3 regions of the Clostridium chromiireducens genome follow, and region 3 is predicted to be linked to each of the others. Evidence: riboswitches for the same ligand, from Rfam matches in the RefSeq annotation. Region 3 holds a riboswitch; each other region holds the start of a gene.

Region 1 (8,608 bases), on a different contig from region 3:
TATAATAAGAGATATAACCAACAGAGTAAAAAATGAAGAAGAGATTAGAAAATTAGCTTCCTTAGTTGAAAATACAGATGATGCAATCATAGGAAAAGATTTAGAAGGTGTTATAACAAGTTGGAATCTAGGTGCAGAAAAAATATATGGGTATAAAAGAGAGGAAGTATTAGGTAAACATATATCAGTAATAATTCCTGAAGATAAAATTAATGATTTTTGTGAAATAATGAAAAAAATTAAAAATGGAGAAAAAATTAAAGGATTTGAATCTAAGAGAAAAAAGAAAAATGGTGAATTAATAGATGTTTCCATTACAGTTTCACCCATCTATAATTTAGCTGGAAAATTAATTGGAGCTTCTAATATTACAAGAGATGTAACAGAAAATAAAAAAGTAGAAGAAGAACTGAGAGAGAAATATGAGGAGATATCATCTTTATATGAGGAACTTATTGCAATTGAAGAGGAGCTAAGGTCTAACTATCAGGTGTTAGAGGAAGCGAAGGGAGAGGCAGATAAGGCAAACCAAGCTAAAAGTGAATTTTTGGCTAATATCAGCCATGAAATTAGAACTCCTATGAATGGAATAATTGGAGTAATTGATTTACTTAAGGTAACTAAGCTCAATAAAAATCAGAAAGAATATTTAGAGATGCTTAGTTATTCATCTAGAGTACTATTAGGAATTTTAAATACCATATTAGATATTTCAAAAATAGAAGCTGGTAAATTTGAACTTGCTGTAAAACCATTCGATATAAAAAGGACTTTAAATAGAATTACTAAAGAATTATCTTTAGCTTGTAATAACAAAAATTTAGAAGCTTCTTATTACATAGACCCATATATAAATTATAATTTGATAGGAGATGAGATTAGATTAAATCAAGTTTTAATAAATCTTGTTAATAATGCTATTAAATTTACTAAAAGTGGGCAAATTGTTTTTAAGGTCAAAAAAATAGAGAGCACTAATAACAAGTTAATTTTGGAATTTTCAGTACAAGATACCGGTATTGGGATAAAAGAAGAGTTTAAAAATGATATCTTTAAAAGATTTGTTCAGCAGGATATGACTTCTACCAAAAAGTATGATGGTACAGGATTAGGACTTGCCATTTCAAGAGATATTGCAAAGTTAATGAAGGGTGATATATGGTTTGATAGTGTTGAAAATAAGGGAAGTACTTTCTATTTTACAGCTGAATTCTTAATGGATTATACAAAAAATTATAAAGAGACAAGTTGTGATTTACAAGATAATAAAATAATTATTAACAAGACTAAAAAAATATTAATTGTTGAAGATAATGAGATAAATATGAAGATAGTTTGTGCAATGGTAGAAAAATTAGGATATGAATTTGAAGGTGCATATGATGGTAGAGAAGCTTTAGAGAAATTAAAAGATAATTCATTTGATTTAATCCTTATGGATATACAAATGCCAGAATTAAATGGATATGATGCAACTAAAATAATTAGGGCAAATGAGATAAAAACAATGGTGCATATTTATATTATTGCTATGACAGCTTATTCTATGAATGGAGATAAGGAAAGATGTATCGAAATAGGAATGGACGATTATATATCTAAACCATTTGATATTGATACGCTAAAAAATACAATATTAAAATATATATAATATTAGCAATCGATGAAAATAAGAAATTACTCATGCGAAATGCTAGAGAGTTACAGGAGGTGTTATAATGACTAAACATCATCTTTTATGGTTAGAAAACTATTTGAAAGAAACATATCAGACATCAATACTAGAGAATTTTCTTAATCTTCAAATTGATGAAATTTCGGAGGGAAAGGTTAAATATAAAACAAAAATTATTGATAAATATTGTAATATATATGGTTATGTACATGGGGGCACATTGGCTTCAATTGCAGACGTGGTAATGGGAGTTTCATGTGTAACTTTAGGAAAACGTATAGTAACTACAGATTTGAGTATAAGTTATATAAAAAATGTACGTGAAGGAAATATAATTACAGCTGTTGGAGAAGTGATTAGTGATGGAAATAATATAATGAGAGCTGTATGCAAAATTTTTGATGAGAGCCAGGAGCTGCTTGTTCAAGCACAAGCTTCTTATTTTGTTATTGGAAGCTTTGATAATATTGATTATCCAAAGTCAAAATAATTACTCATACTGAGTTGCAGGTTTTACACTTATTACTTCATATTTAGATTAATTTAAATATTTTTGATTTCATTCAATGGTTATAATTGCTTTTATAGTTTGGAATTGTGGTATGAAAAACTATAAAAGCACATTCAAAAGATGTATTAATAAGTTTTAAAACACATAATACTTCAGAGGATTTGGAGAACCAAGTGAAATGGACGAAAATTTTTGTGGCTCTGAATGAAGAAAACGTTTATAGTTGACAAATAAATGACATAAATTAATGTTAATATATTTATTATAGGAGTAATCGTTATCAGTTATTTGCCCCAAAAGATTAATCTTTTGAATGTTATAATGATATTGTTTACAAATTTAAGAAAAAATTAATTAATTCATCAGAAAAATCATAAGAAATTAATAATATTATATAGGTAAAGGGGGGATGACTTAATGGGAAATATAATGAAAATAAACATGTATGCAGAAGTGAAAAGAAAAAAAGACGCAAAGATTGAGCTTAAAACTATCGAAAAAGTTATCTTAGAATATAACATCTGGATAAAGAAAGATAACAGAGAGGATAAAATGGAGAATTATGAAAGATTCATACAAGCGTAGTTACTTTTAAAGGTAGATTAAGTAGAGATACTTTATTTACCTTATTTTTTTGACTTGAATAATTATTCTTAGTGAGATATAAATTAATATAAAATTTACGATATAATACCAAAAATTGAAGTTTTATAGAAAATATGGTATTATATTAAATACAATTACTTAAATGGGAATATGAAATTGAGGAGGGAATTTAATGATTAATAGAGCAGAATTGAAAAGACATGCTAGGAATCAGCTAAAAGGAAGATGGGGAATAGCTATTGGTGCAATTATAGCTGTGTTTTTAATACAAATGTTATTTAATTTTATTACAAGGATTTTTGAGGATAATAATAATGCATTAGCTATCGTTTTAGCTATAATATCAATGATAGTTAGTACTGTAATGAGTATTGGGATGTGTAGATTTTCATTAAATTATGCTTATGAGGATAGAGATCCAGAATTCGCAGATATATTTTCAGGATTTAGAGTTATATTAAAAGCAATAGGATTATTTTTTTTGTTAGGAATAATAATATTGATCGGGACTATTTTATTAATAATACCGGGTATTATATTTAGTTATATGTTTTCACAATCTTATTATATATTAGCTGATGATAATAGTAAGTCTGTTATTCAATGTCTAAAAGAAAGTGCTGGAATGATGAAAGGATATAAATTCAAATATTTTGTGCTTTTACTTAGTTTTTTAGGGTGGATAATATTAGGGATTATTACATTAGGTATAGGTTTATTATGGGTGGTTCCATACATGAATGTAACAACGGCATCTTTTTATTTAACTGTTAAGAATAACTACTACCAATCTAATAGTTGGTTAAATGAATAAAATTGTATTATTTATTGAGTAAAAGATTACAAGTAATAATAATTATTGATTATAATTATTATTAATGATAAAATTACATTAATATGTATTATATTACAATTGGAAGCTGTGAAGAATTCGTTTATTTGGGCATATTAAGAATTTGGAGCTAGTTGTGCAACCGGCCAATTAAAACTGATTAACAAAATGATTAGTTTTAGTTGGCTTTTTATATTTGTAAAAGAACGTTTATAAAAAAATGTATGAATGATAAAAAATTACTAGAATAGGAGGAGTATACATGGATATTTTTGTGGCAAGGCAACCTATATTTAATTGTAGTAATGAAGTGGTTGCATATGAGCTTTTATTTAGAAATGGGCAGAATAATTTTTATGATAATACCAATGGGGATGAGGCAACACGAAATGTTATAGCGAATTCATTTTATGCTTTCGATTTTAAGAGTGTAACTGACAATAGGAAGGCATTTATAAATTTTACTGAAGAATTAATAAAAGAAGAAATAGCAACCATACTTCCAAGTGATTATGTTGTGATTGAAATTTTAGAAAATATAGAGCCGACTGATGAGGTTATAAACGCATGCAAAAAGCTTAAGAATAAAGGATTTACACTAGCCTTAGATGATTTCGTATTTGATAAAAAATATATGAAACTAATAGAAATGGCTGATATTATAAAAATAGATTTTAAAATTACAAAGGGATATGAAAGAAAGAAGATATTGGAATTAAAAAAGGTAAATAATAAGATAAAGTTTTTGGCTGAAAAAGTTGAAAATAAAGAAGAGTATGATGAAGCTTTAGGGTTAGGATACTCGTACTTTCAAGGATATTATTTTAGTAAGCCGATAGTGTTATCAACAAAAGATATTCCGACTAACAAAGATACAGCATTGAAGATTTTAAAGTTAATAAATAAAGAAGACTTTGAGTTTAATCATTTAGAAGATTTAATAATGAAAGACGTAGGGATATCTTATAAACTTATTAAATTGATTAATTCATCAGCTTTTTTTATGAAAAATAAAGTGACTTCTATAAAATATGCTATATCATTATTAGGAAGAAAAGAAATTGTAAAATGGTTATATGTAGTTTTATTAAATGATTTAAAGGAAAACAATACTAACGAATTATTAAAAGTTTCCCTTCAAAGAGCAAAAATGTGTGAAGCTATAAGCAATATGAGTGGGTATAATGAAAGAAGTTATTCGGCATATATGGTTGGTTTATTCTCAGTTATGGATGCAATTTTAGGCTGTCCAATTGAAGTCATTCTAAAGGAATTATTTCTATCTGATGAGATCAAAGAAGGTCTAATTGAAGAGGCAAACTCGTTAAATAAAATACTAAAGCTAGCTATTTATTATGAGAGGGGTCAATGGGAAAAGGTTACAATTTGCGCAGAAGAGATGCAAATTGATATAAACAAACTTGCGGGTGCATATTTAGAATCAGTAAAATGGACAGATGAAACATTACGTACATAGTATTATTAATTTATTTAATTCATAAAAAAATAATTTTATACGAATTATGTAGATGGGGAATCAACATATATTTTACTAAGTATCATTGCATAAGAATTAGAATGATATTACAATAATGTGTATATGAAAGGAGTAAGAGATATGTTAAAAGTTTTAAGTATCCTAAAGTATTTAGCGTTAGTTGTAGTATTTACTATTTTGATTTATACATTTATATATTATTCTGTAATTAAAATATGAACATAAGTTATTTTAAATAGTGGATTTCGAGTAAGGTATTCTTATAAAATCGATAAATTAAAAGACAGAGTATATGTGAAGAGCTGGGAGCATGAAATAATTATATAAGGAAAGAGATAGTATTTGGGAAAGTGCAATAAATACTATCTCTTTGTTTGGTTATCATGTCATCATTATAATGATTGACAACTTTAAGAAAATTTATTCTAATTTTATTAATTTCTCGAAGCTAAAGTTAATCTTTAAAGGTTCAGAACTAAATCTGTAACCTTTATTTTTTCTTAATAATATATTAAAAGAGAGTTTGTATTTTTGACAATAAATTGTCAAGAATTAGTAATAATATATTCTTTAGTAAGGAGAGTTGATATTATGGAAAAAGAAAATGATAGGTTAGAAATAAAAGATTCGGTTTCAATTGAGGATAAACAAATACTAAGAAAAGCACTAGACGGTATAAATGGATGGAACTTTAATCCAGTAGCAGTAGTCACTAATGGTGTTGAGGAATATTACTTTATATGTAAAGTTAGATCAGTAATAGAAAATTTACAAATGGAAATGGCTAAGGTATACATAAAGGTTCAAAAAGACAATGAGCCAAGACTATTAGCTATAGAAGAAATTAATTGAATTGGATCATGAAATAAAGGCGATTTATTAGAGGAGAAAAGAGGAGAGGATTAAATAAGAAAAGATGAGAAAATTAAATAAAGATTTTTAAAGACAGTAGTATAGGGGGATATAACTACTGTTTTTTTACGTGTTTTATATTAACTGAAATCATCGAAGACTTTTTTGGATTTTATCTCACTAAATATAAAGCGTATACCGGTGAAAGAAAAAGTGGAAATGAAAATGATAAGAATATGCGCGTAAATCAAAACGTCAATAATAGAGATTTGATTTATGCACAATTCTAATATTGATTTCGTTATTTATAATGATTAAGCTTCAGTGAATACTAATTAAATATTATATACAAAAGAATTTAAAGCTATAAAAAATTATACAATTAGCTGGAATTGATCAGCTAGTATTATTTGTTTGGAACGATGAATTTTCTCACCAGTAGAACTACATACAGTACTTTTAATACTAAGCATAGGATACCCTTCTGATATGTTTAAGTATGTGGCAACATCAAAAGAAGCATATTCCATGTCGATATATTTTCTGGATATTCCAAAGGAAAGGCCATATTTATTTCTTAAAATTTCGTATAGTGATTTATTATTTAAATCTTCTTGCAATAAGAATGAATAAGAAGAAGGGAATCTGGAATATTCAACAGCGATTGGAGTATCATTGGCATATCTGATTCTTTCAATGTTAATTATTTTTTCGCCAGGCTGTAATAATAAGTGTTGTTGATCAGCTGCAGTGGCTTCTTCAATAACACATTTCAATACCTTTGCTCCAGGAACTTTATTTTGTATTCTGCAAGTGTCACTAAAACCAATAGTTTCTGTAACATTTTTTTTGATTTTCTCTTTAGCAATAAATGTCCCCTTCCCTGGAACCCGAATCAAGTAACCTTCTGAAGTTAGTGAATCAAGGGCAGTACGAACTGTTACTCGACTGACATTGTTAGCTTTACTTAATTCCAATTCAGTCGGGAGTTTATCGCCAGGTTTCAATGTACCATTGTTAATTGAACCTAGAATATAATCTTGTAGTTGTTTATATAAGGGTAATGATTCTTCATGATCGATCATAAGTTGCATCTCCTTTGTATATGTCTTTTATATAATAATATAATACATATAAAGAAAAAAATCTATAACTTAAGGAAAGAAAAACAATACTATTTAAATACAATATCAGAAAAATTCTATATAACAAATCAATACATTCTGCAAATGTTTTAATAGAGTGCAGAAAATATGTTAATTTCATTATGGATAAGGTTCGTGAGGGCGTGAGATGCAAGATTACACTGATGAAGTTCAGAGCTGATAAAAAAATAAATACAAGCATATATAAAAAAATTAAAAAAATATATTGACTCATGTATTATAATGTATTATTATAATACATGTAACCAAGAGATACATATACCGGTATAAAACAAAAAAGAAAAGTATAGAAAAGGGAGAATGCAGCATGAAGATGAAAAATATTATTGAAGAAATTATAGCAAACAAAAAAGAAGTTGGTGGAATTAAACAAGTTTATTATGTAGCTTGTGGGGGATCTTATGGAGCTTTTTATCCAGCAAAAACTTTTTTAGAAACAGAAGCAACTGATGTAAAAGTAGGAATCTATAATAGTAATGAATTTGTTCATAATACACCAAAGGCATTTGGAAAGAATTCAGTACTAATAGTAGCATCTCATAAAGGTAACACACCAGAAACAGTTAAGGCGGCAGAAATCGGTAAAAAAGCAGGAGTTCCAGTTATCGCATTAACATGGATTGCAGATTCACCAATAACTGAACATGCAGACTATGTTGTAGATTATGCATTTGGGGATGATAAAGATATAGCAGGAGAGAAAACGATTGTTGCGCTAATGACTGCAGTAGAAATTTTAAATCAAACTGAAGGATATGAGAATTACAATAAATTCCTAGATGGAGTATCTAAGATTGATAGAATAGTAAAAAGTGCTTGCAAACATGTTGAAAAACGTGCACTTACATTTGCTAAAAATCACAAGGATGATTCAGTTATATACACTATGGCAAGTGGGGCAGGCTATGGAGCTGCTTATATGGAAAGTATTTGTATCTTCATGGAAATGCAATGGATAAATTCTTCATCTATACATTCAGGAGAATATTTCCACGGACCATTTGAAATAACTGATGCAGAAATTCCTTTCGTAATCCAAGTATCAGAAGGTAGCACAAGACCTCTAGATGAAAGAGCATTAAAATTTCTTAATCAATATGCAAAAAGAGTAGAAGTTATAGATGCGAAAGAATTAGGACTCTCTAAAATTGATAGCTCTGTAGTCGATTATTTTAACCATACATTATTTAATAATATTTACCCTGTTTATAACAAAGCATTAGCAGATGAAAGACAACATCCATTAACAACTCGTAGATATATGTGGAAGGTTGAATATTAATTAAAATTTAAAGTGTTTAGTAGAAAAAGTTTCTAAAAAGCAACAGATCATTCCTATGTGATATAATATTTTCGGCAAACTAATATGTCACATAAGGAATGATTCCAATAATATTATATCACTAAAGACTTAAATTTAAAATAATAATTATAAAAATATAATAAATTACACGAAATGATGGGAAGG
Region 2 (8,608 bases), on a different contig from region 3:
CTTTCATAACTCTAGTTAAAATATGACCAACGTGAGGTCTTCCATTTGCTGTTGGAGGTCCATCATAGAAAGTAAAATATTCTCCATCCTGATTTGAATCAAAGCTTTTTTTGATAATATCTCTTTCTTTCCAAAGCTTTGCTATGTCTTTTTCCATGTTGACGGTACCTTTTGACGAATCTACCTTATTGTACATTAAAAATTCCCCTTTCATTCTGAGTAAACTATATATTTTCCTCAATAATTTTTCAAAATTTATATATTTTTCTAAACGTAAAAAAACTCCATCCTACAGGACGAAGTTGAATTCGCAAACCACCTAAGGCAAAACATCTAAAAAATAATATTAAATGCTTTATTTCAAGTACATACATACTCTATCCTTTAACGCAGGCTGTTACGTGATAACTTATTGGGCATTAATGCTTTTCAGTCTCCAACTCCTAGGTGATTTTCTCCGAGATTTATTATAGCTTTGCACCATACAGCTACTCTCTAAAAATAATATCTAAGGTACTTTTCCTAATCATAGTCTTTTATTGTAATATTATATATTAATGATTTTTAAATGTCAATTAATAGTATCTTGTAAGATAAAGTTCTATTAATATTAATACACTTATTTATTTACCTATAGTTTACCTAAATGTTATATTGTATTCATTAACATCAAATATAACAGAGAAAAGGTAACCATGATGTTTTTTCAATAATTGTGGACAAATAATAGATTATGATATTGGCACATGCATACCTTGCAATAAGGTTTATAATTGTATATATTGATCCATAAATTTATTATAAAGTACTAATATATACTTTTAATATAAAATAAAAAAGCTATTTCTACGTAGGTGTAGTAATTCCTACTTAGAAATAGCTTTTTATATTATTATATATTTAATCAAAAGAGAATTCTAATTCATCATTATTATACTCACTTAACTCTTCAATTTTAGGGTTATTTTCCTTACCAACATTCTCATCAATATTTATAATGATTCCCCTGTCCCTGCTCCTTGATAATTTTCTTTTAGATTTATCATCTAACGCCATTTTAACTAACTTAATTGACTCAGTAGGTGTGTCACATCCACCTAGAACAACTATATTGAAATCATTGTTATAGGTAATATATGTGCTTTTATAAACTTCAAAGCATTTTGATACTTCATTTGGATCGTATCCGTCTATTTTTAAATTTATCCCTAAATAATCACAATCATATGTGTCAGGTTGAGCAAATACACTGTTTTTTATAGCCAGATCTATTGCCGTCTTTTCATCCTTTAAACCATCATAAAGCTTTAAAACAATACCAGATCCTTCAGCAGTATTTATTCTAAACGAATCCTTTTTATCAATATTTCCATCAATATGAATTCCCATTAGATTGTATGCTAAATCTAAGCTTTCAATCACTTCATTGTTTATTTCTTTATAAGTATTTCTTTTATTATTATCAACAAACTTAATATCACTAATTGAATCAATTACACCATTAATGTCATTCCAACATTCTATTGTATTCTTAAATGATAGTTGATCTTCTGTCAGGCTTGGAAGAATTGCTACTACATTAATTTTTGTAGTTGGAATAGCAGCTGAAGCTATCTGTATGAACGTCTTGATTGCGCCAGATCCCGTCCCCCCTGCCATGCTTGTAAAAACAACCATAACTTCTGTTTGAGGATACTTTCTTAATAAAGTTCCTATTGCATTTGCATTATCTTTTATCATCTCTTTTGATTTATTTCTATCTCTGCCAGATCCATCTGTCCCTGGATATAAATAAACGTTTTTATCTATATTTGCATTTTTTAATGGTTTAATATCAAATAAACTACTATTAAAAAATAATCCATTATAATTCTTATTTCTACCTAACAGACCATCAACAATGTTACCAGCACCTTGTCCTAATGCAACTAATAATATTTTGCTCTTTTCCATAATAATCCCCCTATTTAATCAATATATATCGGATTTTTTACTATTCTAAAAGATTTTTTGATTTTTTGATTTTTATATGCCTGTATTTATTGTATAATAGTTATTAGAAATATTTTATTACATTACAATTTTATACTATATTTATTAATATTTAAAGGATATTTAATATAAATAAGTAATTTAAGGTTAAAATAAGTAATATAATCGAATAAGGTAAAAACACTTTATAATCTGTCGATAATATTAATGAATGTACAATTTTAATATTACTTATTACATATTACTAACTTTATATTATAAAGTTAACTTTACATACTAAAATATATTTATTTTCGAAAGTTATTTCTTGAGTTTCATGGAAATTAGAAAATATTTATAGATAAGATGTTTTAATTATTCTATAATTAAAACATAAACAAGCTCTTTTAAAATATAATTTTTTATAACTATAAATGATACTAGCACACTTATTGAAAAGTAGGGTCGCAAAGCCATGAGTCTAAGGAAAATTTAATTTTCTATGATTGTCAGGTTGCCAAAATATAATTATAATAAGATGTTTTTTTACTTTTGTTATATTTAGGTGACTATTATTATATAGTCACCTTTATTTTTTGAAAACTTATTGAACGCAACTAATCTTATAGTTAATTGCCTACAATATTCTCAAATACTCTATTTCAAAAAACTATTTGTATTTAAAAATAATTTATATAAATTTTCTCTTATACTTTTACTTTCCAATATACATCAGAATAACTTAACTGCGATAATTAATACTTTACTTTAACCTAAAAGAGGGGGTTTAAAATATTATGGATTATGAAGATAAATATATGCATATTCCTGATAAGTTAACTGTAAAAAACATAAAAAGGGGGGATATATTACATTATTCAATTAATCAAGTAGCCAGTTTATTAGGGGAAGAAGATAGTAGTATACGGTATTATACTAATGTTTTTGATAACATTCTAAAAATTGAAATTTTAAATAAAGAGTTTAGATATACCAATAGTGATATAGATAAACTTGAGTTTTTAATTAACTTGAAAAATAAAGGAATGACTGTTAAGGAGATTCAAAAATACTGTGAATCACTACCATTGAACCTGGAAGAATTAGTTGAAGTTAAAGAAAGTAATTCCTTATCTGTTAAAGAAATAATATCAACGATAATTGATCTTGAAAATAAAGAGATTAGTAGTTTAAAGGAAACTTTATCAAACAAGATTAAAGAAGATAATGAATTACGCATTAAAAAAATTGTTGACCTCGCATCGGAACAAAATGATCAATTAAAACTATTTAAGGAAGATATGTTAAAAGAAATAAAAGAATACATTGACTATAAATTTGAGAAAGCTTATGAAGAAAAAAATAACCTATATAATGAGCTATCTCTAAAAATAGATAATTTAATTTCAGAGAAACTTTCCTTAGAAGATATTCTAAAATTACAATTTGATAAGTTTAATGAAGCTTCTAATTCTAGGGATATAAATTTAATTGATGAAATTAGAAGATTCAAAAATGTTATAGAGCGCGCTTATTATGTCCAACAGGAAATGGATACTACTAAAGAGAAATTAAGTTTTATGGGTAGGCTGTTTGGGCTTAGATAATTTATTAATAAAATAAGAACAAGTTAAAATCATTATTCTAACTTGTTCTTATTTTGTTATATTCTTACTTTATTATCTTTGGGATTATTAAAATAAACTCTGATCCACTACCATACTCTGAGTTAACTTTCAGTTTTATCCCAAAATTTTTCGAAATTGATTTCAATAAACTTAATCCAATTCCAGTACCACCAATATTTTCTCCTCTAACAGCTTCACTTCTATAAAATCTATCAAATATACGAGATTGTTCTTCTTCCTTAATTCCTATTCCATTATCTTTTACCGATATCTTAACATATTTGTTCATATCCTCTACACTTAATATTATCTCACCATTTTCATTAGTATATTTAAATGCATTTTCAATTAAAATTACTATTGATCTTTTTACCTTATCATAATCCCATTGAACAGATATATTTTCTTCTAATCCATTTACTTTAAAGGTCTTTTCCTTAATCTCCGCTAAATCCAAATAAAATTCACTTAAATCATCAATAAAATCATTTAGTTTAAAACTCGTGATATTAACAGCTAAATCTAAATCTTCTTTTGACAATAGTAATAAATCACTGTTTAGTTTTTCTAGTCCTCTTACCTCCGTCATCATCTTAGAAATATGTTCAAAGTGATTATCTATAGTATCTCCCCATGAATGAGCTAATAGTTCCAGTTTTCCTTTAATTACAGCCAATGGAGTTCTCATTTCATGAGATGCATCTTGAACGAAATAAACCTGTTTCTCATAAGCTTCCCTAATTGGCTTTATTACTTTAGAAGCTAGATATGCTGAAAGTAATGTTGCTAGTATAATAAGTATAATTAAACTTGCTATAATAGAATTTCTTAATCTGCTTAATGAACGTTCTTCAGCATCAATATTAGCAAGAACTTGTATTTTATATTCGCCATTATTAACTACTATACCCCTGAAACTATACCCACCACTTGTAATTGTAACTATCTCATCCTCTGCACTTAATGGAATCACTGGTAAATTCTCTTCACTAAAGTATAAATTTTTACTCATGGCTTCAAAAGTATTATTTTTATATATAATAACAATTAAATTGGGAGGGATATGTGCTGGTTTTCCATCTAATCTTCCACTAAAACCTTCAGGTTTATTTTGTTGTTGCAATGATTTATCCTTAAATTTATCGCCTAATCCATTTTCTCTTGTAATAACATCATTTTTGTTTAGACCCTGTTCATAACTAAAATCCGATTCCTGTTGAAGAAAGAATTTTTTTTGTTCTATAAGTTGGTGATCTATATTATCTAAAACCGTTGATGAGTATAATATTTGAGTTATTATTGCAAATACAATTAAGCATGTAAATACTACAATTGTACTTGTAGCTATAATTTTTTTCTTTGTTGATAAAAATATATCCTTTTTCATGTTTTAATCCTCTATACTTTCGTCTAGTAAATATCCCATCCCTCTCTTAGTTATAAGATACTTACCATACCCGAATGCGGATAGTTGTTTTCTTAACCTACTTATATAGACCTCGATAATTTCAGTTGCTGCATCACTATTGTATCCACACACATTATCAAATATTTGTTCCTTAAATAATAATACACCTTTATTTATTACCATATACTCAATAAGTCTGTATAATTTCTCATTTAATTCTAGCTCTTTGTTATTTATAAACACTTTTTTTACCTTCATATCTATTTCCATGTTCTTAAATTCAAGGATATTAGGCTTTTTAACTTTTCCCATGCTTTTTAAAATTGAATTAATACGAGCTTTTAATTCTTCCATAAAGAACGGCTTAGTTAGATAATCATTAGCCCCCAAATTAAAAGCCTTAAGTTTATCTCCAAGCTCTTCCTTAGCTGTTAATATGATCACTCCAGTATTTAAACAATTTTTAGAGATGTGCTTTAAAACACCCATTCCACTTACTTCTGGTAACATAAGATCTAAAATTACAATATCATAATCATATGCTCCCAGATATTCAATTGCATCTGAGCCATTATAAACAGCCTGAATTTCTACCTCTCCTTTAAAATATTCCTCTATATTTTTACTTATTTCTATGTTATCTTCAACGAGCAACACATTTACCATTATCATCACCTCTAGTTTAATAATCATATATCAGTTAGTAGATGAACTAACTTCTCCATTATCCTCTAATTTTATTTCAATTATATAATAATTTTCTTAATAATAGCTTAATCTCCTCATGTTTTGCAGTTTTCAAAATTCTAAATAGCAAAATCTATAGCCTTCAATTTTAAATAAGCATATTAAAAGCTTCTATTACATATAATTAAATAATTAGTATATTAAAATAAAATCAATAATATTACTTTCTTAAATAATTTTCTTTAAACTTTTTATCTAAACTGTATAATTGAGTTAAAGAATATTTTCTTTAACTTTAATAATGTATTTTAGGAGAATTAATATGGATAATAATTTGAATGAAGCTATTTTAGATAAATTAACAAAAACTTGCACTTGTAAGGCAATTCCTAGATCTAAAATTAAAGAAGCAATTAGAAATGGTGCTTCAACAGTAAAAGAAGTTCAGGCCGCTACTGGAGCAGGCAGCGGTGCTTGTAAAGGGAGAAATTGCTCTCCTCGAATATATGAACTGTTAAAAAAACATAAAGACGATAACTATTAAATTAATTTGATTATTTATAAAAATCAAGTTCTAAAATTAAGTAAAGAAGAACACATACTTTTTATTTATGACTTGTATGTGTTCTTCTCATATTAAAGGTTATTTATACATACTCTCAATAACTACATCTATTTAATAATTTATTTTATTAGCTATCTTATTTTGTATAAGTAATTCTCTCCCCATCATATTCTGGCACTATCTCTATAATACTTTTTCTAACGCAATATTCGATATCAGAATCTAACTTTAAAGACTTCATCACAGTATAGTGTGTTGCTTTTCTCACATAACTTAAAATATCGGAATTTTCCTTATATATTATATTTGCTGTTTTTGATATATCTGTAAGTTCCATACTCTTATTATATTTTAACATTTCATTAATTATATATCCGCTGCAAATAAAATCATCCATTGAAAAATTCCCATTCGTCCCTGCATTGATGATTACTACATCCTCATTAATGTTAATCAGCTTCTTTGCTACAGATTCTGCATTTATCATAGCTGCTATAAATACCTTTTTTGCTGAAACTGATTTTGCAAGAGTCCTAGTTCCATTTGTTGTGGTAAATAAAACTGTTTTATTTCTTATTAATTCTTTAGTATATTCTAGTGGAGAGTTAGATAGATCAAAACCTTCTATTTTAACTGCTTTTCTTTCTCCCCCTAGCACATAATCTTCTCTATTTAATTTCTTAGCAAATTCTAATGTCTCTTCAATAGTTAAATAAGGAATAACTTCCTTGCATCCATTATTCAGTGCTGTAATAATTACAGAAGTTGCCCTAAATATATCTATTACAACAACTATCTTATTTTTAATTTTACTATCATGTATGTCCTCAGCGGATATTATAACATCTATCTTCATTGTTGAATCCCTCCTTTATTTTTAAATACCTATTAACAGTATTTGATCTCTAAAATTTCTCATTTAAAGTTCTTTCCCTGCCACATATCATTATCTTCTAAAGCTTTATCTATGGAATTTAAAATCTCCCACTTTTTTAGACTCCACATTGGACCAATTAAAAGTTCTCTCGGTGCATCTCCTGTCAGTCTATGCACAACCATCTCTTTTGGCAAAAGAGTTATTCCTTTTGTTATTAGCTCAATATAATCCTCTTGGGACAAAAATTCAAGCTCACCAACATCATATAACTTCACCATAGGTGTTTGCTTCATTAAATGTAAAAGATGAAATTTGATCCCCTTAGCGCCTGAATGAGCAATATAATTTATTGTTTTTATCATATCATCTTTGGTTTCACCTGGTAATCCCAAAATATCATGTACAACTACATCTATATTTCTTTCTTTTAGTTTCTTCATTGCATTCTCAAAAACGTCTAATCTATAACCTCTATTTATTTTCTTTGCAGTTTCATCGTTGCATGTTTGAAGACCAAGTTCTATCCAAAGATAAACCTTACCATTTATATCTTCTAATAAGTCTAATACGTCGTCATCTAGACAATCTGGCCTTGTAGCTATTGCAATTGCTACAACCCCCTCTTGATTCAGTGACTCTTCATATTTTCTTCTTAATTCACTAACAGGTGCGTATGTATTAGTGTAAGCCTGGAAGTAAGCTATGTACTTCCCACCTTTCCACTTCTGTGCCATCATTTTTTTTATATCATCAAATTGATTTGCTATTGATACTTCTCTATCGCCTGCATAATCTCCAGAACCTCTTTCACTACAAAAAAGACAACCACCCTTACTAATCTTTCCGTCTCTATTAGGGCAAGAAAAGCCTCCGTCTAATGATATTTTGAATACTTTTTCTCCAAATTTGTTTCTTAAAAAATAGTTTAAACTATGATATCTCTTTCCTGACCAAAAATTATTCATGTTTCCTCCTAGTATTATGTGAAGTCATTTTATTTACTACAACACTTTTTATATATTAATTTTATCTTTGTTAATTTATGTAACTAAATTTTTATTCTTTATTAATTCTACATTTTAAATTAATAAATGTACATTATGAATGTTACTTATAAATTGTAACCTAAAAAAATACCTATGTCTTTTTAATATACTTTCTTTAAATATTGTAACATTTAAAGAATAAATCAAAAGTAAAGCTTATATAATTAGTAAAAGAAACATTCTTCAAGGGGGATAAATTTGAAAAAGGAATTATTGAAGGTATTTCAAGTTGCCACTGTATTTATTGGAACGATTGTTGGTGCTGGACTTGCCTCTGGAAAAGAAATCACAGAATTTTTCACTCAATATGGACTATCTAGCTTTTTAGGTATCATAGGTTGTGGTATATTTTATATTTTGATGAGTTCAATAATCTCGAAAATAAGTATTCATTACAACCTTAGTTCATATAGTGACGTTATGAAT
Region 3 (8,608 bases):
TTCTTTTTCATATAGATTTGCTTCATATGGCACTTTGCATTTATCACATATTCTTCTAACTAGTCTTTGCGCTACCACGCCCATAACAGACGTTGAAACTAAATAAGGCTTAATCCCCATATCAACAAGTCTTACTATAGATGAAGGAGCATCATTAGTATGAAGAGTACTTAAAACCAAATGTCCTGTAATAGCGGCACGAGTCGCAATTTCTGCTGTTTCCTCATCTCTTATTTCCCCTACCATTACTATATCCGGGTCTTGTCTCAAGATACTTCTAAGACCACTTGCAAAAGTCAAACCAGCTTTTTCATTTACATTTACTTGATTAACTCCATTCATAGTAAATTCAACCGGGTCTTCTACAGTAATAATATTTACATCACTAGAGTTCAATTCTTTAAGCACTGAGTACAAAGTAGTAGATTTACCGCTTCCTGTAGGTCCGGTAACTAAAACTATTCCATGAGGATTAGCTATTATCCTATCTAATCTTTTAATATTGTCCTCACTCATTCCAAGTCTATTCTTACTTAATACTGAACCGCCAGTATTAAGAATTCTTATAACTATTTTTTCACCGTTAACTACTGGAAGTACAGATACTCTTAAATCTATATCTTTCCCGTCCACATTTGTCATTATTCTTCCATCCTGAGGTATTCGTTTTTCTGCTATGTTTAAACCAGCCATAATCTTTATTCTTGTTACTAACGGTCCTAAGCTTTCTATTCCGAGAGTATTAATTGTTTTTAACTTTCCATCTATTCTATATCTAATTCTGATTTCATATTCAAAAGGTTCTATATGAATATCTGATGCCTTTAACTCTACAGAATTCTTAAACATATAATCAACCATTTTAACAGCAGGTGCGCTATTAACCTCATTTATATCTTCAGCCGAACTAGTTTGGGACTGCTTAACTGCTTTCAAGCTTTCTTTTGCCAGCTGTATTGCTGCATTATTAACTTGCTGACTGCTATAATATATTCCTATAAATTTTTTAATATCATCTTTTTTAGATATAAATGACTCTATCTCAAATCCAGTAGATATTGCAACATCATCAATGGCAAAAATATTTAATGGATCTGCAAGAGCAACTTTAATCTTATTGTTATCAAAACCAAATGGAATTAACATATATTTTTCACACAAATTCTGAGGTATCAAAGTTATTGCTTTTCTATCAAAATTTATTGTATTTAAGTCTACTTTTTTTATTCCAGTTTGCTGCTCTATAGCTTCAATTATATCTTCTTCAGTTATAATTTTACTTTCAAGTAATATTTCTCCAAGCTTTTTACCAAGCACTTTTTGGGACCTTAATGCATCTTGCAATTGATATCCCGTAATTTTGCCCGCATTTACAAGAATGTTCCCTAACCTTCTTTTTTCAGTCGCCATTATATGTTTAACCCCTTTTATTTGTTATAAATGAAATAAGTATTGTGTCTTCAATATTAGTGTAAATTCAGCATGAAAATTATACAAGTAAAAACATTGTAAAAGATAAATATATATATACACCTTTATGTTAATAATTCGAAATATATTCTTAAAATTTCTGTACTATAAAACATAGAAATTATACTCCCTACTGCTATAAATGGTCCAAAAGCCATCTTTTCTTTTAGTTTTTTTAATTTTAATAAAACAATTATTATTCCTATTATACCTCCTAAGATTATGGCTAAAAATAATCCCAGCATAATTGCTTTTGTACCTAGAAACAACCCACAAACAACAGCAATTTCAATATCTCCTTCTCCCATTCCTTTAGTCAGAAATACAATTAATCCTATAATTCCTCCGCCTATTAATCCTCCTAAAATTAAATTAAGGACTCCATTTTCATGCATAAAATATTGCGTTAATATAAATACAATCCCAACTATTCCACTCAAAATTGTAGTGCTGGTAAACACATATTGAGTATCAAAATCTATCATGGAAATTACTATTAGAAACGATACGAATAAACAATATTTTATAGTAATTAGAGTTATGCCAAATTTCAAGTATATTAATAAGTAGAATATCCCATTAAGACACTCAATGAGCGGATATCTTATGGAAATCTTTTCACCACAATATCTACATTTTCCCCTGAGAAATATATAACTAATTACAGGCACCAAATCTAGATAACTCAATTTGTGTTTACAGCTGGTACAATGTGACGGGGGAAATGCTATCGATTCTTCCCTAGGAATTCTATGTATACATACATTTAAAAAACTTCCTATAACTAATCCCAATACAATTATTAATCCATAATCCAATTTACTCTCTCCAATACCTCTGTAGAAATATTTCTTTTAAATTCTCAGGTAATATAATTCAAGTTATTTTTAAGAACCTTTTAATAATTCCTTATACTTCAGGCAGTTATTTTTGCTTCTGAAAAGTATGCAAAAAAACCCACCTAAGATACTATAACTATAAAGGTCGGTTGCACTATTAACTCATCACATATAAAGTGCCCAAATAAATATATGAATCATCGTTCCCTATAACATATAAATGCTATTTCTATTCAATTTTGATTATACCTTATACAAAAACATACCATCTATTACATATATTTGAATTTTATCACATAACATCTTAATAGTCTACAATTCAAATATATATTTCCTCATAAGTATGAAAAACCTTATAATATAATTTCTATCTATTAGTTTGTATCCATTTTTCATACTCTTGTCTTGTAATTATATTACTCATAACTAAATTTCTTAAGTCCATATCCATTGTCTGCATTCCAAATTTGGATCCCATTTGTATAAAACTATCTATTTGCTCAAAGTTACCTTCTCTAATTAGATTTTTTATACCTGGAGTACATACCATTATCTCCATTGCTGCTGTTCTACCTTGCCCTGAAGCTTTTGGAATCAGAACTTGTGATACAACACCTCTCAATAAAGACGATAGCTGAATCTTTACTTCATTTTGATGACTAGACTCAAATGAATTAATAATTCTGTATATACTATTTGCAGCACCCAAGTTATGTAATGTAGAAAAAACCAAGTGACCTGTTTGTGCTGCTCTTAATGCTATTTCAATAGTTTCTGGATCTCTCATTTCTCCAAGTAATATAACATCTGGATCTTGTCTAAGTGCAGCTCTCAAACCCATTGCATAACTTTTAGTATCTTGTCCAATCTCTCTTTGATTTACCATAGACTTATGGTTTTCGTATATATATTCTATTGGCTCCTCAAGAGTAATTATGTGCTTATCCTTAGTTAAATTTATTTCATTTACCATAGCTGCAAGCGTTGTACTTTTACCTGAACCCGTTGGCCCTGTAACTAGTACCAAACCATCACTTAATTCAGTAAACGATTTTAGTGCTTGTGCGGTTGCCAAATCTTTAAGTTTAGGTATAGCCTCTTTAATTACTCTCAGACATATTGCATAACTTCCTTTACACTTATATGCATTGACTCTGAAATTCCCCATTCCAGGTCTATTATATTTAAAATCAATTTCTCCATCTTCTAAAAATTCGCTAAATTTATCAGGAGCTAAATCCTGAATATATTCTCCAACTTCTTCATGAGAAATTATATCTTCTTGTATCTTAACTAATACCCCATCTATTCTTACCTTAGGAACTTGTTCAGAAGTAATATGTATATCAGATGTACTACTTATATCAACGGTATCTAATAATTTATCTATTTTAGCCACGTTCTGTATCCTCCGCATAAAAATTAGAATATTTTATAAAATTATTATATCATTACTAAAATAGTACTGTCACCTCAATTTTTTATAAAATTCTCTAAATATTTAATTTAATACTAAAAAATGATAGTTTTCCGTCAAAACTCATTACCACAAAAGGAATTTTTTTCTCCTTTTTATAATTATATTTAATTCTCGCCATACACCGTATTGTATAAATTTATATTTAAAACAATCACATCCAACTAGCAAATTAAATAATACATAATAATAAATAAAAATGTCTAAATATAATCTATATATAAAAACTCACAAAAAATATATTACAAATTTCTCAGTATTTATAAATATCATATAATTCTACCACATTATCGCTTAACTTTGGTAATATAATTTTAGTAATAATATTACATGGATAATGAAAATGTTGATGTATGATTAACATCAATTTTGAAACAAACCAACTTATGCTAAACTGCGAAAACATTATCTCTATTTTTCCTTATACTTTTAAGAAAAAACACTTTCAATATTGATAGCTATGCATATCAATATTGAAAGTGTTATTATCTTAATGGATATACCATCATTCAGGGCTTTCTTAACTCTTCTAAATGTTCTATAATTTTTTTATAATTAATATATTTTACACCTTAAACTTCTGTACCATATCAGTTAATCTTTGTGCTAAATCCGCCTGACCTTGTGCAGATTTTGCAACATCATTAATAGCAATAGTTATTTCATTAACACTATTAGATATTTCTTCAGAACTTGCTGCTGACTCCTCTGCTGTTGCTGAAACATTCTGTATAGCAAAACTTATTTGCTCAACTACTTCACTCATTTGCCTTGAAGAAACCGAAATCTCTTCAGTAATATTATTAACAAATTCCGAATCCTTTTCATACTGAATTCCTGTGTTATGAAGGAATTCATAGTTTGGTTTTACATCATTCTCCATAAATTCAAGTACATCTTCCCCGCTTTGTGAAAGTTTAGCAACTGCAACTTGTACTTGTGTAACCATCCCTTTAATATTCATAACCGCCTCAGCAGATTGTTCTGCAAGCTTTCTTACTTCATCAGCAACAACAGCAAACCCTTTTCCTTGTTCCCCAGCTCTTGCTGCTTCAATGGCTGCATTTAATGCAAGTAAATTAGTCTGCTCTGCTATAGTTCCAATAGAATCAGCCATAACTTTTATCTCTTCTACAACCCTAGCCTCTTCTATAGCCGTTAAAATATTAGTACGATTTTTTGTATATATAACAGTACCTTCTTCTATATTTTTTGAGGCTTTAGTTTTTATGTCTAGTGCACGTTTTTTTATCTCACCTACTGATACCTCTGCCTCATTCGCTCTATTTGTAAGCTCATTAGTACTAGCACTTATTTCCTCTGTTGAAGCACTTACTTCTTCAGTAGTTGCGCTTAAATCTTGAACCCCTCTAGCTATTTGTTCTATTGATTCATTTACTACTTCCATTTTTGATGAAACCTCTTCAGCAGTTGCTGATAATTCCTCACTAGTTGAACTTATATCACTAGCACTATTAATTATTTCACCGACTAAATTTTTTATGTTTTGACTAGCTTGGTTCAGTGCTTTAGCAAGACTTCCAATTTCATCGTTTGTATCAATCATTATTGATTGAGTTAAATCTCCACTTCCAATAGCTTCAGCAAAAATTAATACTTTCTTTAATTGCTTTGAAATCCAAATTGATATAGAAATTCCTAAAATGATTGCAATAATTAAAGCAAAAGAAACTATTGCAACTATTTTATATAAAGAGCTTTTATACATTGAATTATTCTCTTGATATGAATTATCTGCTTGATTAACGTTTATCTTTATTAATTCACCTATTTCATTATATATTTTCGTCCTTATTGGCGTTAATTTAGTATAATTTGCATCGGCATCGGTATAATTATTTTCATTTGCCCGTTGTATTACCAAATCATATGCTCTTTTATACTCATTTAAGTCATCTTTAAGCTTATTAAATGTTGGCTTTTCCTCATCAGATAATATTGATTTTTCATAATCTAATATTATTGCATTTGTTTCATCATATAATTGCTTTATTTCATTTTCAAGTGACTCATTTTGGTTATTCAAATTTCTTTGGGAATCAATTTTTAATACATTAAATCGTATATCACTAGTATTTTGCCTTATTGTTGTTAATTTCTTTATTGATTCAAGATTATAGTCATGCATTGAAGTTGCATTAGAATTGATTGCCTCCATATTATTAATTCCAATAAATCCAACCACAGCTATAAATAGAGACACTAAGATAAATGCAGATATTAACTTTTGTATAGTCTTTAAATTTTCAAACAGTCTCAAAAAAATACCCCCTAAAATTATTTAATTATTATTCTTATTACATTTTTCTACACTTTTATTTAATTATCGTTAAATTTCATTTAAGCTTAAGATATAAAAAAATAATAATTTTTGGAGCAAAACATTATTTTATGACAAAAAATAAAAATAATAGAGCAATAAAGAAATAAGTGTAGATAGTTAAGTGATATCTCACTTAATGTCTACACTTATATAGTACGAAATTGGAATTTATGGTTCTAATTCTTTCAAGAAAAAAACGTAATGACATCACTGTTTTAGATATTTTATATTTACTTTCTAAAGAAACTAATTTAGAATTTTCTACTAAATCATTAACTTCTTTTTCACTAACTCCAGACATCAATGCAATTGTTTCTGCCGAAATATTATGATATTCTAATAAAACTTGCAAAAATGCTCCAATTTTAAATGATGTATAAATAATCATTCCTTTACAGTTTATAAATATTATGCGGACAATAAATTAAGTGTAACAACCGTATTTAAAGGCCTTCATTAATTACTTTCCACTTACTATCCTTGCTTTCTCGTGTTAACAAAATTAACCTTTTCTGGTCGTAGCCATCCTCATCTTTAGTATGAACTAAAAAGAAAATTGAATTGATATTCTTATACTTTGAGGTATCATTTCCTATAAACCACTTATATATCTTATCCTTTTCATCATTACTCATATTATAGTCTATACTTTCAATTGCATGTGGTAATTTAATATGCTTATAATGTAATTTTACAACCTCTTTAGCCGCTTCAATTTCTTTATCTGTAAAAATTGGTCAATCATCATTATTTGATATAGTTAATTCTTGTTGGCTGTTTTCTTTTTCTGTTTTTACTTTTGAAATATTTGTGCAACCACATGCCATTACTAAACATAAAAATAATACAAAAACTATTTTTTTATTAATAAATTATCCTCCATTCAATTACTACATTATAATTTACTACTATATAATTAGCTATTATTTATCTTCTTTCATATCAAATTCTTTCACGTTCAATTTTATTATAGTACCCTCTGTTTCTCGCTCATTTACTGAATAATTAAGACTAAAATAAAGATTATCCTTAATACTACTCATATCTTCTTCACTAAACAATTCCTCTGAACTTATTTCCCATACACCTTTATTTAATATAAATTCATCAGGAAATTTTATTCCATTACCGCTTCCCCCAGATGATACAGAATTAAATAAAACATCTTTATTATGTCCTCGTTCGTTCATATAAATTTTTTTAGAGTACGATGTTATATTTCCCTGCTTACTCCCTGTGTACTGTATTTTTCCACCGTTTAATATCTGTTTATTAGGATAAATAACAATAATTCCATCACTTATTTTTATATTATTATTTTCCCCCTCAAATGAATAAACTTTAAAGATTTGCTTATCAATTATATTTTTATAACGCATAGTAGTACTAATAAATATTATATTAGAAATAAGTAAAAAAATCATAATTCCCAATATAGGTAATCGCTTCATATCTTCTCCTCTTTTAATGGTCATAAATTTTATTTTCAATAGCTACAAATTTTTGATTGATACCACTTTGTAGATTATAAATAAAAATAGTTATTCCTTTTCTTTAATAAAACTTGTAATTATTATATAACCTAAAATCACTTGAAAAATTGATAAAATATCCTCATATTTTAATAAGTATAAAATTGGATATCTAACAAAAGTTATTGGAATAGATAATATCATTATTCCTAACGAAAAATAAAGAGAAGGGATTCCTAATAAAACCAACCTAGATAAATTAACTTTCCACCTTCCGTCTTTTTTCTTCTCTGATAAGAACTTTTCTAATCCAAGTAGCAATCCTAATACTATAAATATTACAATTGACCATATAATTAAAGGCACATTATTAAATGTTCTCTGAAATTGTTCTTTTTCATATATTAAAATCTTACTACTAAATATAATGTAACATAGCAATACAATTGAATATATAGAATACATTAACCAATTATTTTTTCTCATCTTTTTCCCGTCTTTCAAACTGTATTTGATAACTTACAATTGTCTCATTATTATTTTCATTAGTACAACAGCTACATTTTTTGATTGTTACAAACTATTAAAAATATTATGTTAATATTTAATTCAATTATTTTGAAACCTCTATTTTTTATCACATAATACTAAGCATAAGGTTGCTATCGGTCCAAGAAATAATGATAATAAAAACCAATTGAACCCAGACCTATTTTTTCCTTGTGCAATTCCTGCATTAATCAAAGCCAGAGTTCCAAATCCAACATAAAATTCTTTGCTCATACTAATTATTATCTCCTAACATTTTTATAATGGACATAAATATCTATTTTCGCTTAAGGTCAACTTTTATATCAAAATATATTAATTAAATAGCTCAATTTCTAATTTATTAATTTAAGAATTCTTATTTATATATATTTTTAATGCTTTAATTAATAAAATAAGTACATATATCCCCAAACATCCTAAAGTTAAAGGTATTATAAAGGCAACCGCTGCAAAT

What was found. Region 3 has a riboswitch for cyclic di-GMP ahead of D2A34_RS01800 (prepilin peptidase). Riboswitches for the same ligand answer to the same signal wherever they lie in the genome.
Region 1: it holds a riboswitch for cyclic di-GMP, as region 3 does, so the genes downstream of both, D2A34_RS11170 (EAL and HDOD domain-containing protein) here and D2A34_RS01800 (prepilin peptidase) in region 3, are expected to answer to the same signal.
Region 2: it holds a riboswitch for cyclic di-GMP, as region 3 does, so the genes downstream of both, D2A34_RS25160 (helix-turn-helix domain-containing protein) here and D2A34_RS01800 (prepilin peptidase) in region 3, are expected to answer to the same signal.

The regions. Positions count from the first base shown of each region.
Region 1 is NZ_QXDJ01000002.1:1,279,913-1,288,520, forward strand. Features, by position in the region: gene D2A34_RS11155 (PAS domain S-box protein) at 1-1,651, shown strand, start outside; gene D2A34_RS11160 (PaaI family thioesterase) at 1,719-2,165, shown strand; gene D2A34_RS26680 (hypothetical protein) at 2,604-2,771, shown strand; gene D2A34_RS11165 (DUF975 family protein) at 2,965-3,606, shown strand; cyclic di-GMP riboswitch class II at 3,699-3,781, shown strand; gene D2A34_RS11170 (EAL and HDOD domain-containing protein) at 3,887-5,101, shown strand; gene D2A34_RS11175 (cupredoxin domain-containing protein) at 5,714-5,974, shown strand; gene D2A34_RS11180 (GntR family transcriptional regulator) at 6,349-7,059, opposite strand; gene D2A34_RS11185 (SIS domain-containing protein) at 7,448-8,422, shown strand.
Region 2 is NZ_QXDJ01000010.1:41,661-50,268, reverse strand. Features, by position in the region: gene ileS (isoleucine--tRNA ligase) at 1-196, opposite strand, end outside; gene D2A34_RS25165 (FtsZ/tubulin family protein) at 901-1,953, opposite strand; cyclic di-GMP riboswitch class I at 2,404-2,493, shown strand; gene D2A34_RS25160 (helix-turn-helix domain-containing protein) at 2,769-3,578, shown strand; gene D2A34_RS25155 (sensor histidine kinase) at 3,643-4,986, opposite strand; gene D2A34_RS25150 (response regulator transcription factor) at 4,990-5,673, opposite strand; gene D2A34_RS25145 ((2Fe-2S)-binding protein) at 6,017-6,238, shown strand; gene D2A34_RS25140 (2-phosphosulfolactate phosphatase family protein) at 6,396-7,115, opposite strand; gene mnmL (tRNA modification radical SAM protein MnmL/YtqA) at 7,175-8,101, opposite strand; gene D2A34_RS25130 (YkvI family membrane protein) at 8,381-8,608, shown strand, end outside.
Region 3 is NZ_QXDJ01000001.1:436,734-445,341, forward strand. Features, by position in the region: gene D2A34_RS01795 (GspE/PulE family protein) at 1-1,410, opposite strand, end outside; gene D2A34_RS01800 (prepilin peptidase) at 1,536-2,288, opposite strand; cyclic di-GMP riboswitch class II at 2,444-2,526, opposite strand; gene D2A34_RS01805 (type IV pilus twitching motility protein PilT) at 2,677-3,708, opposite strand; gene D2A34_RS01810 (methyl-accepting chemotaxis protein) at 4,352-6,067, opposite strand; gene D2A34_RS01815 (HTH domain-containing protein) at 6,264-6,518, opposite strand; gene D2A34_RS01820 (hypothetical protein) at 6,574-6,765, opposite strand; gene D2A34_RS01825 (hypothetical protein) at 7,054-7,581, opposite strand; gene D2A34_RS01830 (hypothetical protein) at 7,672-8,088, opposite strand; gene D2A34_RS26560 (hypothetical protein) at 8,230-8,385, opposite strand; gene D2A34_RS27385 (hypothetical protein) at 8,500-8,608, opposite strand, start outside.